3 regions of the Paenibacillus sp. PvR098 genome follow, and region 3 is predicted to be linked to each of the others. Evidence: riboswitches for the same ligand, from Rfam matches in the RefSeq annotation. Region 3 holds a riboswitch; each other region holds the start of a gene.
The links. A riboswitch is a leader RNA that binds a small molecule or an ion and turns the genes downstream of it on or off. The one in region 3 is predicted to bind cobalamin.
Positions count from the first base shown of each region.

Region 1: another riboswitch for cobalamin. It lies ahead of JOE45_RS07940 (nitroreductase family protein); the one in region 3 lies ahead of JOE45_RS21810 (ABC transporter substrate-binding protein).
Region 2: another riboswitch for cobalamin. It lies ahead of JOE45_RS10780 (energy-coupling factor ABC transporter permease); the one in region 3 lies ahead of JOE45_RS21810 (ABC transporter substrate-binding protein).

Region 1 covers NZ_JAFIBU010000001.1:1,594,179-1,598,460, reverse strand. The annotation lists partial or broken gene JOE45_RS07950 (Lin0512 family protein) at 416-592, shown strand; gene JOE45_RS07945 (AI-2E family transporter) at 826-1,830, shown strand; cobalamin riboswitch at 2,113-2,315, shown strand; gene JOE45_RS07940 (nitroreductase family protein) at 2,482-3,039, shown strand; gene JOE45_RS07935 (ABC transporter substrate-binding protein) at 3,105-4,282, shown strand, end outside.
Region 2 covers NZ_JAFIBU010000001.1:2,151,328-2,155,609, forward strand. The annotation lists gene JOE45_RS10765 (hypothetical protein) at 110-358, opposite strand; gene JOE45_RS10770 (hypothetical protein) at 551-1,027, shown strand; gene JOE45_RS10775 (SDR family oxidoreductase) at 1,074-1,859, shown strand; cobalamin riboswitch at 1,964-2,151, shown strand; gene JOE45_RS10780 (energy-coupling factor ABC transporter permease) at 2,300-3,058, shown strand; gene JOE45_RS10785 (energy-coupling factor ABC transporter substrate-binding protein) at 3,064-3,348, shown strand; gene cbiQ (cobalt ECF transporter T component CbiQ) at 3,309-4,148, shown strand; gene JOE45_RS10795 (energy-coupling factor ABC transporter ATP-binding protein) at 4,145-4,282, shown strand, end outside.
Region 3 covers NZ_JAFIBU010000001.1:4,391,177-4,395,458, reverse strand. The annotation lists gene JOE45_RS21815 (FecCD family ABC transporter permease) at 1-1,017, opposite strand, end outside; gene JOE45_RS21810 (ABC transporter substrate-binding protein) at 1,019-2,041, opposite strand; cobalamin riboswitch at 2,207-2,416, opposite strand; gene JOE45_RS21805 (aspartyl-phosphate phosphatase Spo0E family protein) at 2,554-2,823, opposite strand; gene JOE45_RS21800 (aminotransferase class I/II-fold pyridoxal phosphate-dependent enzyme) at 2,953-4,158, opposite strand; gene JOE45_RS21795 (Lrp/AsnC family transcriptional regulator) at 4,173-4,282, opposite strand, start outside.

The sequences.
Region 1 (4,282 bases), 2.8 Mb from region 3:
TGACTCTGTAGATCGGCGTCCACTAGGAGTCAACTCGGCTGCGGTTACACGCGGATAGCGTTTGGATTTAGAATGAAGTTTCCTGTTGGGCCAATGGAAGATTCCTCTTAAAGTTAGCTGTTGATTCAACTGAAAGTTTATGTTGAAAATGATTGGGATGAATTGCTTTACTATTGAAGAATGGACTTGTCGAGGGACAAGAACATATATCGCGCGCTGCGCGGCTTTTTTATTTTTGGTTCTCTCAGAAAAGGGGAGCAAAAATGAGTAGGATACAGCGAAAAAAAACTGTTAGGTTGCTGAAAGTCTTTGCATATTTATGCGTAACAACAAAAATGGAGCCACGCGGGTTTGCGGGCTCCATTTTCTAATTAATTCTGGAATATCACATGTGTAAGTGTAAAAATATTTTCGTCTACATGGGCAAAACGTGACAAAGGCAGCCGTCAGGGCAGTTCAAAATTCCATACACCATAATTCAATGCCTGGTCTACGATCGGTTCTTCCCAATAACGACATACATAACATGAAAGTGAAGGTAAGGCTGGCCGTTCCTGCTGACAAGGAGGCTAGATTGGACCGAATCATTTGAACCCGCTAAGCCCCCTACATTTTTACTTACTTTTATGTGGAGGGTAAATTGTCCTATAACTCGCTAGGTAGAAACTTCATCAAAAATGAAAATTCGGCTTATTTTTATTACAAATTAAGAATTTTTATAATTCTAGATGCCTGCTTGCGTATTTATCATTGCGCTAACCAATTTTCATCTTGTAGACTAGAGTAGAGAGAAAATTGGCGGGTGACTTGAATGGAGATGAATGGGTGGAGAATATTAGGCGATTCTTTTTAAATTTAACGGTAAGACGATTCTTCATCATTATCGTTATATGTATTTTGCTATTTAGTATAAGGGACATGCTGAACTTGATTCTGTTAACCTTTTTATTAATCTACATCATGAACAGTCTTCAGCAAGTTCTAACGAGAAAATTAAGTAAATACGTGATTGTCAATAGTAAGGTCATCATTATATTGTTATATCTGATTATGGTTACCATATTCGTTATCGCAATCATTAATTACTTGCCGAAGGTCTATGTGCAAATCAAACAATTAAAAGATATTCTGGTCGGATTAACGAATATGCCAGTCCCCCAAGATGAACTATCCCAATATGTGTACAGAACCTTGAAAGACTTGAATTTGCAATCTTACGTAAAACAAGGCTTTGAATACATTCTTAGAATAAGTAATTGGGGAACAACATTCGTTTTGGCGATCGTTCTGAGCTTTGTCTTTATTCTTGAGAAAAATAGAATTATTGCATTTACTTCCAGGTTAAAAAGAAGCAAGCTTTCTTGGCTTTATGAAGAGTTCGAGTATTTTGGTAAGAAATTCATTCTGTCTTTCGGGAAAGTCATTGAAGCTCAAATGCTTATTGCTCTATGCAATACTGTATTTACGATTATCGGACTATGGATTCTAGGCTTTCCTTACCTGTTTGCTCTAACCATTATGATTTTCCTGCTTAGTTTAGTTCCCGTAGTGGGTTTTTTAATTTCATTAATTCCTTTATGTATCATCGGGTATACAATAGGCGGACATCTGATGGTGATCTATGTGCTATCCATAATCGCTGTGCTTCACTTCCTGGAGGGTTATTTCTTAAATCCGAAACTGATGTCTTCTAAAGTGAATCTTCCTATGTTCTATACGTTTGTTATTCTCATTTTCTCAGAGCATTACCTGGGCATATGGGGCTTGATCGTGGGAATTCCTATCTTTATCTTTGTATTAGATATCATTGATGTCGATACGGCGGAATAATCGATGTTTTGGCAGCTGGTCTTGAACCCGAGGAACGCATGAATTTATGAAGCAGCACACCGCGGCGGTTTATGATATGCAGAGATTCTCAGTTAATAGATTTTGTTGTTCAAGTTATGGCGGATCGAGATTTCAATGTGGAAATTTAAGAAATATCCGGTTTGATCAAGGACGGATGGTAGTATTTGGGTAATTGTCTTTATATGCGTTGACAATTGCAAGTTTCGCAACTAAGCTAAAGGAAGTATTCAGTAAAAAGGGTAGGTTGGATACAACTCAACTTCATATCAATAGAAAATAGGTGTGAGAAGAACGCTTCTATCACTTAAAAGGGAAGTTCGGTTTCATTCCGACACGGTCCCGCCACTGTATATGGATTTCAGCAACTCAAGCTGATCCTTTCAGAACAACCACTGGAATATAGCCCGGGAAGGTCTGAAAGATATATCCTTAGTCAGGAGACCTGCCTATTTTAACAACACTGCAGCCCTACGCGGAATTAGGGAGTGTTAGAGATCGGATGTTCTTTTTATGTAGGTGGTTCAGTTTCTTTGGAAAGCGCCTGCCTTATTAGAGTTATATCCAGGCATTTCTAACATTCTCAATGTTGGAAATGCTTTTTTTATTTTCTATCAAAAGGAGATATGAACAATGTCCATCACGAAAGCATTAAGAAGCCGCAGAGCGGTAAGAAGCTATGAGCCGAAAGAAGTAGAAACGGAGAAAATCAACGCGCTGCTGGAAGCGGCCACCTGGGCGCCCAACGATCGTTTGCGTGAACCGTGGCATTTTTATGTAATCCGCGGGGAAGCGAAGGCGCGATATGAACAGATCGCCCGGGATTTTCTGGAGGAGCGGTTTCCAACGAAGCCGCATTTGGTGAAGGAATCGATCGCGGTGCTGGAAGCAACGCCGCTTGTCATTGTAGCCACCTCGGATGTCATTCCGGGCGATGAAGCGTCCTCCGAGGATAATGAATATGCCGTTGCTTGCGCGATACATTCCATGTGGCTGACTGCGCAGGAGCTGGGGCTGGGCCTAGTATGGCGGACAAGAGGCATAGGTCTTTCCAGAGACGAACGATTGTACAAGCTGATCGGCTCCCCGGAGAACAAGAAAATTGTCGGGGCCGTATTCGTCGGCTATCCTTCTGCTGACAGTGTGGAAACGAAACGTACGGCATTCCAAGACAAAACGACATGGCTGTAAGTTGGTATTTGTCCGGAAGAATTTGTCGAGTCGAGACTTCATGTACCAAATTAAGGAGAAGGAACATGAACCGTGCCGTTTATTTTCTGCTTTATGTATTCTTTGCGGTTTTACTAGTTGGATGTAACTCTCAGCAGGATTCCGAATCGAATAAGGAAGTTCAACGGAATGGAGATCCCCAAAAGCTGAGACTTGCCTGGACGAGCGATGCCGGGTTCCCATCCCCCTTTGCCTTTAGTTCCAGAGGACCAGCTGGGTACCTTCGAGTCAGTTATCTTTATGATACGTTAACCTGGAAGGATCAACAGGGTATTATTCCATGGTTGGCTCAGAGTTGGGAGACTTCCGATAACGGAAGGACTTACACCGTTCATTTGAGAGAAGGTGTCAAATGGCAGGATGGGAAGGAACTCACAGCTTCTGACGTTAAATTTACGTTTGCATATCTTTCTCAGCATGGTTTCGCTTGGGGAGATACCAGTATGATAGACGATGTCGAAGTTAAAAATAACACGACCGTAGTCTTTCATCTAAATAAGCTTTTTTCACCATTTGTGGAAGAAGTCATGGGAGTGATCCCTATTATTCCTGAATACATTTGGGCTAACGTTAAAGACCCCAAATCCTTCCGCGGAGAAGGAGCTGCTGTTGGAACCGGTCCTTATATTCTCAAGAGCTATAATCAAGAGTCCGGGCAGCATCTATTCACGGCTAATGCAGACTATTTTAAAGGAAAGCCCGTTGTTGAGGAAATTTCCTTTATCACTGCCAACAACACGGTATTATCGCTAAAAAATAAGGATATCGATGCCGTCTTGTCCAACAATTACAAAGATGTTCAGGAGCTGAAAAAAGCAGGCTATCAAGTCATGGAAAGCAATCCTCATGGAAGTATCGTCCGTATGGTATTTAATCTGGATCATCCTCTATTGGGTCTTAAAGATTTGCGGCACGCGATAACCTATGCTCTTGACCGGGCTGCGATTGCCGAAAAAGTGCTCGGCGGTAATGGAGCGGTTGGAAATGCAGGGGTCATCCCACCTGGATCACCATGGTATAACCCCAATGTCAGGGCGTATGATTATCATTTGGAGAAGGCCAATGGCATATTGGACAGCCTGGGATTTGAAGATCGCAATCAGGACGGGATTAGGGAAACGAGGGATGGTACGAATCGAAACTCGGGAAACGGAGTTAAAGTGAAGCCTGAGAAATCAGGCTTATTTTTAACGGTGACGGCAAC
Region 2 (4,282 bases), 2.2 Mb from region 3:
CCTCCTATTGATCAAACTCTTGCTCTCGTAACGATAAATAGATATCCACACTCAAATAGGCTATCCACCATCCTTGGATAACCTCTTTTCGCAAATGTTGCTCCATTGATTACAGCGGCAGCAAATCGGATTGCTCCTTCTTCATTTGGAGGGCTGATCTCATCGATTCCTTACGCAGCAGTTCACTCACGGTTTGGGGATTGGCAGCAAAAAATGAATCGCATATACTCAAATTATAAAGTGCTTTTTTTGCTGCTTCGCAAGCCAGCTTCTCACTTTGTAATAAATACAGACAGATGCTGTAGCAATCATTTTCATGCTTTTTTAACATCGTTATACGATCCGTCATTACCATCATAAGATCATCCCTAACATTTTCTTCCTTATAAATATTTTAAAGGGTTTTCACATGTTGAAATAGTACTATTTTCTTCTAGTACCTGTATGTTGAAGTAAACAGGGTTTAAGCGGCTTTTCTCTTGTGCAACATTCACCCTCAGCGTTACGTTATAAGGTAAGCTAACCAATTCATAGGTCTGGGGTTGATCGTATGAAAAAAGCAAGTCTCATCTTGATAATCCTCTTATGCTTCAGTTTTATTACTTCGCAATCGGCATTTGCCCTGTCTTGTGCTCCGCCGCGCGCTCCCCAAGAAGAAATGGAATTTTCCCAAATGGTGTTTAAAGGAACCGTAGTTTCGCAAAACAGAGATAAACTTCATTTTGAAGTCGCTAAGGCTTGGAAGGGTGACCCAAGCGGTAAGCTTACCTTAAACCAGAACGGTTGGACGGAATTTAAGACAGGAGACGAGTACGTTGTGTTTGCCGGGATGGAGGACGGGAAACTGCGGCCGAGGCTTTGCGGGAATACGGGATTGGCCACCGGATTTAACGAAGACCAACTTGGAGAACCGATTCCAATGGTGCAGACAAGCACTGGTTCAGGCTTCACCCTAGCTCTCGTAGTTATGTTGGTACTCATTGGCATCGTCTTCTTGTGGTGGAAAAAGAAAAGACCCAGAACATAGCATTTCAGCAGTTTATATTTTATTAGGAAACGGAAGTGTAAACGAGATGAATCCGATGAACACCCGTAAATTACAAGGCAGAATTGCCATCGTAACTGGAGCAAGCCGCAGCGCGGGAATAGGTGCCGCAATATGTAAAGCGCTGGCTAGCGAGGGAGCAGATATTTTCTTCACCTACTGGGTTAACTACGATGAAACCATGCCATGGGGCGGTAATGTCGAGGAACAAGACCAGCTTAGTAATGAGATTGTGCAGCTTGGCGTACAATGTGAGCATATCATGGCTGATCTTTCCGATGTAAACAATATCCCTTTTATTCTAAAAACAGTTGAGGAAAAGCTGGGAAAGCCGTCGATCCTGGTGAATAACGCTTGCTATTCTGTAAACGATGATTGGAATACAATGACTGCTGAATCGTTAGATGCTCACTATGCGATCAACATTAGGGCCGTAGCTATGTTAAGCGTCGAATTTGCAAGAAGGTTTAGTCAAGGCACAGGTGGCAGAATCATAAGCATGACCTCCGGTCAATCCTTGGGTCCTATGGTTGGCGAAATCTCTTATGCTACGACGAAAGGCGCTATAGACGCCTTTACAAGAACATTTGCTGCAGAGGTCGGGTCCAAGGGGATCACGGTAAATGCTGTAAATCCGGGACCGACCGACACAGGCTGGATGACACCGGATTTGCAGCAGGAGCTAGCAGGCCACTCCCCTTTGGGGAGAGTTGGATTGCCTCGTGATGCGGCTCGGCTTATCACTTTTCTAGCAACGGATGATGCCCAGTGGATTACAGGCCAAATCTTGCATTCCGATGGAGGATTTAGATAGACAAAACCCTATCGTTCGTGTTATATTTCAATAAATTCGTGTTACTTAGAGGAATTTGACGATTGATAGCGAATACATATATGCATGAATTACCACAAACGAATTACATACATAGTAGATCAGGTGCCTTTGTACTAGCAAAGGGTAACAGGGAATCGGGTGCAAATCCCGAGCGGTCCCGCCACTGTATTTGGGGAGTTTCTCTCAGCATGTCACTCGATGATTCATTGGGGAAGACGGGAGAACACAACGATCCAAGAGCCAGGAGACCTACCTAATCTACGCACCCGAATGCCTTCGAGGAAAGGAATGGTGTACGAATAATGAAACGATGATCACCGCTAACGGATCTTGTCGTCTATTCATGCGTACCCCTGACCAATCCAATAGGATTGGTTTTTTGAGTTCTATAACTACGTACACAGGAGGATATGTAAAGTATGATCTCTAAAAAAGCAATAAGCACGCTTCTATTAGTCCTGGGATTTACGTTGTACCTGACTGTCAATGAACCTCAATCCGCTTATGCCATGCATATTATGGAGGGCTTTCTTCCGCTGGGATGGGCGATCTTCTGGTGGGCTGTGTTTGTGCCGTTCTTTATTCTCGGGCTCCGGGCCTTGATTAAAATTACGAGGGAAACGCCGGAACTCAAAATCATGCTGGGTGTGGCTGGCGCCTTCATCCTCGTCCTGTCGGCACTCAAAATTCCGTCCGTGACAGGAAGCAGCTCGCATCCTACCGGGACGGGCCTTGGCGCCATCATGTTCGGTCCGCTGCCCATGAGCGTGCTCGGATCCATTGTCTTGTTGTTTCAAGCTTTGCTGCTTGCTCATGGCGGTCTGACCACCCTTGGAGCCAACGCGTTCTCTATGGCTGTCGCCGGTCCCATGATCGGTTATGCGGCATACAGGGGGATGATGAGATCCACAGGGAAACAAACGCTATCCATCTTTACGGCGGCTGCGCTGGCTAACCTGTCTACCTATGTCGTCACCTCGATTCAATTATCTTTGGCATTTCCCGCAGAGAGCGGCGGCTTCCTCGCTTCGCTCGCTAAATTCGGAGGTATCTTTGCGATTACCCAAGTCCCTTTGGCCATCAGCGAAGGACTGCTCACCGTACTGATCTGGAACTGGCTGAAATCCAACAGCTCTGAGGAAATGTCACTGCTGCAGAGTAAAATGAAGGGGGCTTAACCACCATGATAACCCGTAAAATGAGCGTTCTCATCTTGATCATCGTTGTATTATTGGCCGTTCTTCCCCTCCTGTTCGTGAACGGCGAATTTGGCGGAGCTGACGGCGCTGCGGAAGAAATGATCACCGAGATTCAGCCTGCTTATGAGCCCTGGTTTTCCCCGCTGATGGAGCCTCCGGGTGAAACCGAAAGCATGCTGTTTGCCCTGCAAGCTGCTATCGGCGCAGGTTTCATCGGCTATGCGTTCGGATGGTTCAAGGGCAGAGCCTCCAAATCCAAAACGTTATGATTAAGCTGATCGATACGCTCTCTTATACGAACAAGCTGCGGTCCGTTTCTCCGATGTGGAAAAGCGGATTCGCAGCCTCTCTGTTGGTGCTGTCTTACTTAGCTCATCCCGTCATTCAGCTCCTGATCATGGGCTGGATGTTCCTATGGGCTACCCAATATGCCCAGGTCCCCGTCAAAGTGTACAGCCTGCTCATCGGGGCGTCCTGCCTCTTCTATGCAGCCAGTCTTCCGGCGCTTGTCATCGAGTTTTCAGCTACCGATTCCGTAACGGCCCTCACCAATGGGATCACCCTCTTTACCTTTGCACAGTGGACGGCTTATGTAACGGAAGCAGGCATGTACCAAGCGTTCGGCCTGCTCATCCGGATCATCGCTTGTTTATCCTGTATTACCTTTCTCATGCTGACCACTTCAATGTCCGATCTGTTTCAGGTGATGAAAAAACTGCGTGTGCCGTCGTTGGTGCTGGAATTGATGCTGATCATGTACCGCTTTCTCTTCGTGCTCTCGGATACGGCTCAGCAGATGTATACGGCTCAAAGGGCTCGCGGCGGTCAGACCGGCTTCGATCGCAGGCTGAAGGATACGGCTATCCTGATCGTCCGGTTGTTCGGCAAGACGATGCAGCGGTCTAAGAGTCTATCGCATGGTCTGATAGCAAGAGGATTTACGCAAGATATTCAACTGGCTCCTTATCAAGCGGGCCCCGTGCCCTTGCGTTATGTATGGGAAAGCCGTATCGGAGTGACCTTATTATTGCTATTCGAGCTGGGGCTTCGCTGGAGGGATATGATATGAAATCGTTAATGGAGGCTCACGATGTACGCTACAGCTACCCCGGAACTGGGGATGAGGCGCTTCAAGGATTGACGATGAGCTTGCCTGCAGGCAAGAAAACCGCGATTTGCGGCCATAACGGGTCCGGCAAATCC
Region 3 (4,282 bases):
CCTGCGGCGCAGCAAATAGGCAAAAAAAGGCGCTCCCATAAACGCCGTGACGACTCCGAGCGGAATTTCCGTCGGACTGAGCAGCGTTCGGGCCAGCGTATCGGCAAGCAGCACGTAGATCGCGCCTCCGATCAAAGACATCGGGAGCAGCAAGCGGTAATCCGGACCGACCATAAGCCGAAGCAAATGCGGCACCAGCAGACCGACAAACGCAATAACACCCGATACGGATACCGCCGCAGCCGTGATTAAAGTAGCGGCCACCAATACGATCAGCTTCGTCCGCTCGACATGGATTCCGAGATGCGCCGCCTGCCGCTCCCCGAGCGCGAACAAATTCATTGCCCGGCCTAAGCTTAGGAGCACCAAGGAGCCGGCAGCCAAATACGGCAGCAGTACCATGGAATAAGTCCATCCGCGCAGCGCCAGGCTACCCATTAGCCAGAAGATAATCTCATTGATCACCTGATCCGACATGGCCACCATCAACGAAACGAAGGCACCCAAGAAAGCCTGCATCACTACACCGGCAAGAATGACGGTTTCTTTGCGCAGCTTGCCGTCCGTCCGTGCCAGCAAGAGTACCGTACAGAGCGATAGTACTCCGGTCATGAACGCTACCGCCGGTACCGTCCACTCTCCGAAGAGGGTATACTGTAGTCCGAACAAAATCAAAAACGATGCGCCCACCGATGCCCCAGAAGAAACGCCGAGCGTATAAGGATCGGCAAGAGGGTTACGGAGTACGCCCTGAAAGGCTGCACCGGCCAATCCCAGAGCAGCTCCAACCAGAATACCCAATGCTACCCTCGGAAGCCTGACCTTCCATACGATTTGCTCAGAAGCCGCGCTCCAATCGGCTTGGATACGGTCGCCGACCCAAGGCAACTGATGCAGCATGATCCCCCACACGTGACCTAGCGGGATGCGCACTGTACCGATCGACAGGGCTAAGGAGGCAGCAAGTAAAAGCATTGCCAAAGCGGCTCCGCCCCAAATCCACAGCTTTCGCTTCATCTTATTTCACCAGTTCCGGGTAAATTCCTTTAGCTACTTCCGTCAAAGCTTGAGTTATTCTCGGACCCGGACGACTCATGATATCCTTGTCCAACCCAACCAGTTGATTCAACTTCACCGCATCGATCTGCTCCCAGCCGCTGCGCTCGCGAATCAGTTGATCCATGGGCTTTTGGGACTTATCATCAATGATCCCCATCGGATAAATAATGATCTGAGGATTGTCCGCTATCACCTTTTCCTCGCTGATCTTCACGTAGCCTTTCTCACCGCCGGCCACATTGACAGCGCCGGCCAAACCGATCAGTTCGTCAATATACTCGCCCTTACCGACCGTCCAGCCCGGGGAAAACTCGACAAACACCTTTTTCTTCTGCTCCGGCTCCAGCACCTTCACCGCATCCAGTACGGCTTGACGTTCGGCTTTCATTGAATCGACCAGCTTTGTCGCCTGCTCCTGCCGGTCGAAGATTTGCCCCATCAGCAGAATGTTGTCCATTACATCGTCCACCGTTTTCGGCTCCACTTTAAACAGATTCACTTTCAATCCGCGAAGCTGCTCCACTACGGCCATATTCATGGATACGCCCGTCATGACCACATCGGCGTTCGCTGCAATCAACGCCTCCTCGTTCGGCTTCATGATGCTCCCGACCTTGGGCTTTGAGGCCGCTTCCGCAGGGTAGTTGCAGAAATCCGATACACCAACCACCCGATCCCCAAGCCCCAAAGCAAACAGCGTTTCCGTTTCGCTCGGTGAAGTGGAGACGATTCGCTCCGGTGCTTTATCAAATACAAACTCTTTTCCCGTAACATCTTTGATCGTGAGCGGATATGTCGTCCGTTTCACCGATGTGGACGCCTCTTCCTGCTTAGTACCACCCGCCTTGGGCGCATCTGCCTGCTGACCCTGCCCCGGGGTTGACGCAGTGCTTCCGCATCCTGCCAACCCTCCTGCCAAAGCCAAGCTCAGGATGGCTGCCACCAGCCGCTTTTTTATACGATTCGTCTTACCCTGGTACATATGTTCATCTCTCCTCAACATCTTTACAAACAAAAAGACCTCTGCTTTTCGGATTGTATCCAAAGCAGAGGGCACACACTGACAATACTGCGCAGCACCAGTCGACATCAAGGTCGATATGCTGCCGGCAGGCTGCGTGATCTGCTCCTTCTCCTCGAAAGGCCGCATCGAATGCAGATTCAGGCAGGTTTCCTGACTTACGGGCTGCTTATTCAAGAGCTCTTCGCCTTCCCGTCTCATTAAGATGAAGACAGTGACTTGATAAAGAGCATTACCCGTATACAGTGGCGGGACCGCGCCGGATTCGCACCGGCTTCCCTTTTAACCCGCAAGCGGCAATCTTACCGTGCAGGCACCTGAATCGCTATATTGTTGTTCGCTGGCATGACTTGCATGTAAGGCTATTCCTACCGTCTCTCCAGCTTATTCTTTATGATGTTAACATAAAAGACCTCAGCTTTCAAAGCTTTTAAGAGCTATTAAAGCACGATAAGGAACAAAAAAGAAGCCGATCAAGACCGACTTCTTCGATGCAGATTCATATATTCATTAATCTTAAGATCAAGCTCCATACTGATTTTTACCACCTGCGGCGATGTCAGGTCGTTTCCACTTTGCACAAGACTCTCGAGTTCACGTCGAAGGTGATAAATGTCATCTTCTAAAGATAAGGCAGACGAAGCTCGTTTTCTTGTTCCAAAAATCCACTTGGCCTTATGATCATTCTCACGAATCCAACCGATACTCAAGTTTTGCCGAAGCTGATATTCTGGAAAAGCCATTCTTCATCCCTCCCGTCTCATATCTTTAGACCTATAAAGAAGAAGATTCATATGAATGAACATATGAATCTTCCATAAATCTAAGATAACATTTTATAGGGAGCTTGAAAATGGCTAATTTTGTCGAATTTACAGTTTTTTGATGAAATTTCCTATTCTATCTATGGCCTCGATTAATTGATTGACCGATGTAGCGTAGGAACAGCGGACAAACCCTTCTCCACCTAACCCGAACACATTGCCTGGCACGGCTGCGACCTTTGCCTCAAGAATCAGTCTCTCAGCAAATTCCTCTGAGCTAAGCCCCGTAGCCTGAATGGAGGGGAATGCATAGAACGCTCCCTGAGGCTCATGGCACTGCAGTCCGATTTCCCGGAAGCCCTGAACGACCAAGCGACGACGCTGGTTGTATGACTCTACCATCCGGTCCTTTTCCTCCAGACCGTGTTTCAGCGCTTCCAGCGCAGCAACTTGTCCCATGGACGGAGCACACATGACCGTGTACTGGTGAATTTTAAGCATGGCCGAGATGAGATCCCGGTGCCCGCAGGCATACCCCATCCGCCAACCGGTCATTGCAAACGCCTTGGAAAAACCGCTCACAAGGATCGTACGGTCGCGCATGCCCGGCATCGAAGCGAAGCTGACGTGTTTTTGATCATAGGTCAATTCGGCATAAATCTCGTCGGAAATGACGATCAAATCGTTCTCCTCTACGATTTTGGCAATAGGCAGCCAATCCTCATAGGTCATGATGCCCCCGGTAGGATTGCTCGGATAACATAAAATAAGCACTTTCGAACGAGGTGTGAGCACCGCTTTGAGCGCTTCCGCTGTCAGCTTGAACCCGTCTTTGGCGAATGTCTCAATACCGACGGGTATACCGCCGCCGATTCGAGTAATCGGGCTGTAAGAAATGTAACAAGGCTCCGGTATAAGAATCTCGTCTCCCTGAGTAACCAAAGCGCGCAGCGCCAAATCGATCGCTTCGCTTCCCCCTACCGTAACAAGCACCTCGTCTGAAGGCTCGTAAGGCACATGAAACGATTCGTATAAGTATTCGGCAATGGCTTCCCGCAGCTCGGGCAGACCGGAGTTCGGTGTATACTTGGTATTCCCGCGTTCTAGCGAATAGACGCACGCTTCTCTAACATGCCAAGGTGTGCTAAAGTCAGGTTCCCCCACACCAAGGGATATAATATCCTTGCTGCCGCTCACAAGATCAAAAAACTTACGGATGCCTGATGGCGGAATTTCGCGCACGAGCGGAGCCAGGTAGCCGCTCATCGACTTCGTCTGCAGTGGTTGCTGCTGGTCCTGTTTATGCTCTATCATCTTCTCAGCGTCCTTTATGGCGAGATCAAGAGACGGCGGTCATCTTCATGGTCCTCGAAGGTAATTCCGTCCTGCTTGTACTTTTTCAATATAAAATGCGTCTTCGTCGACAGCACCCGATCAA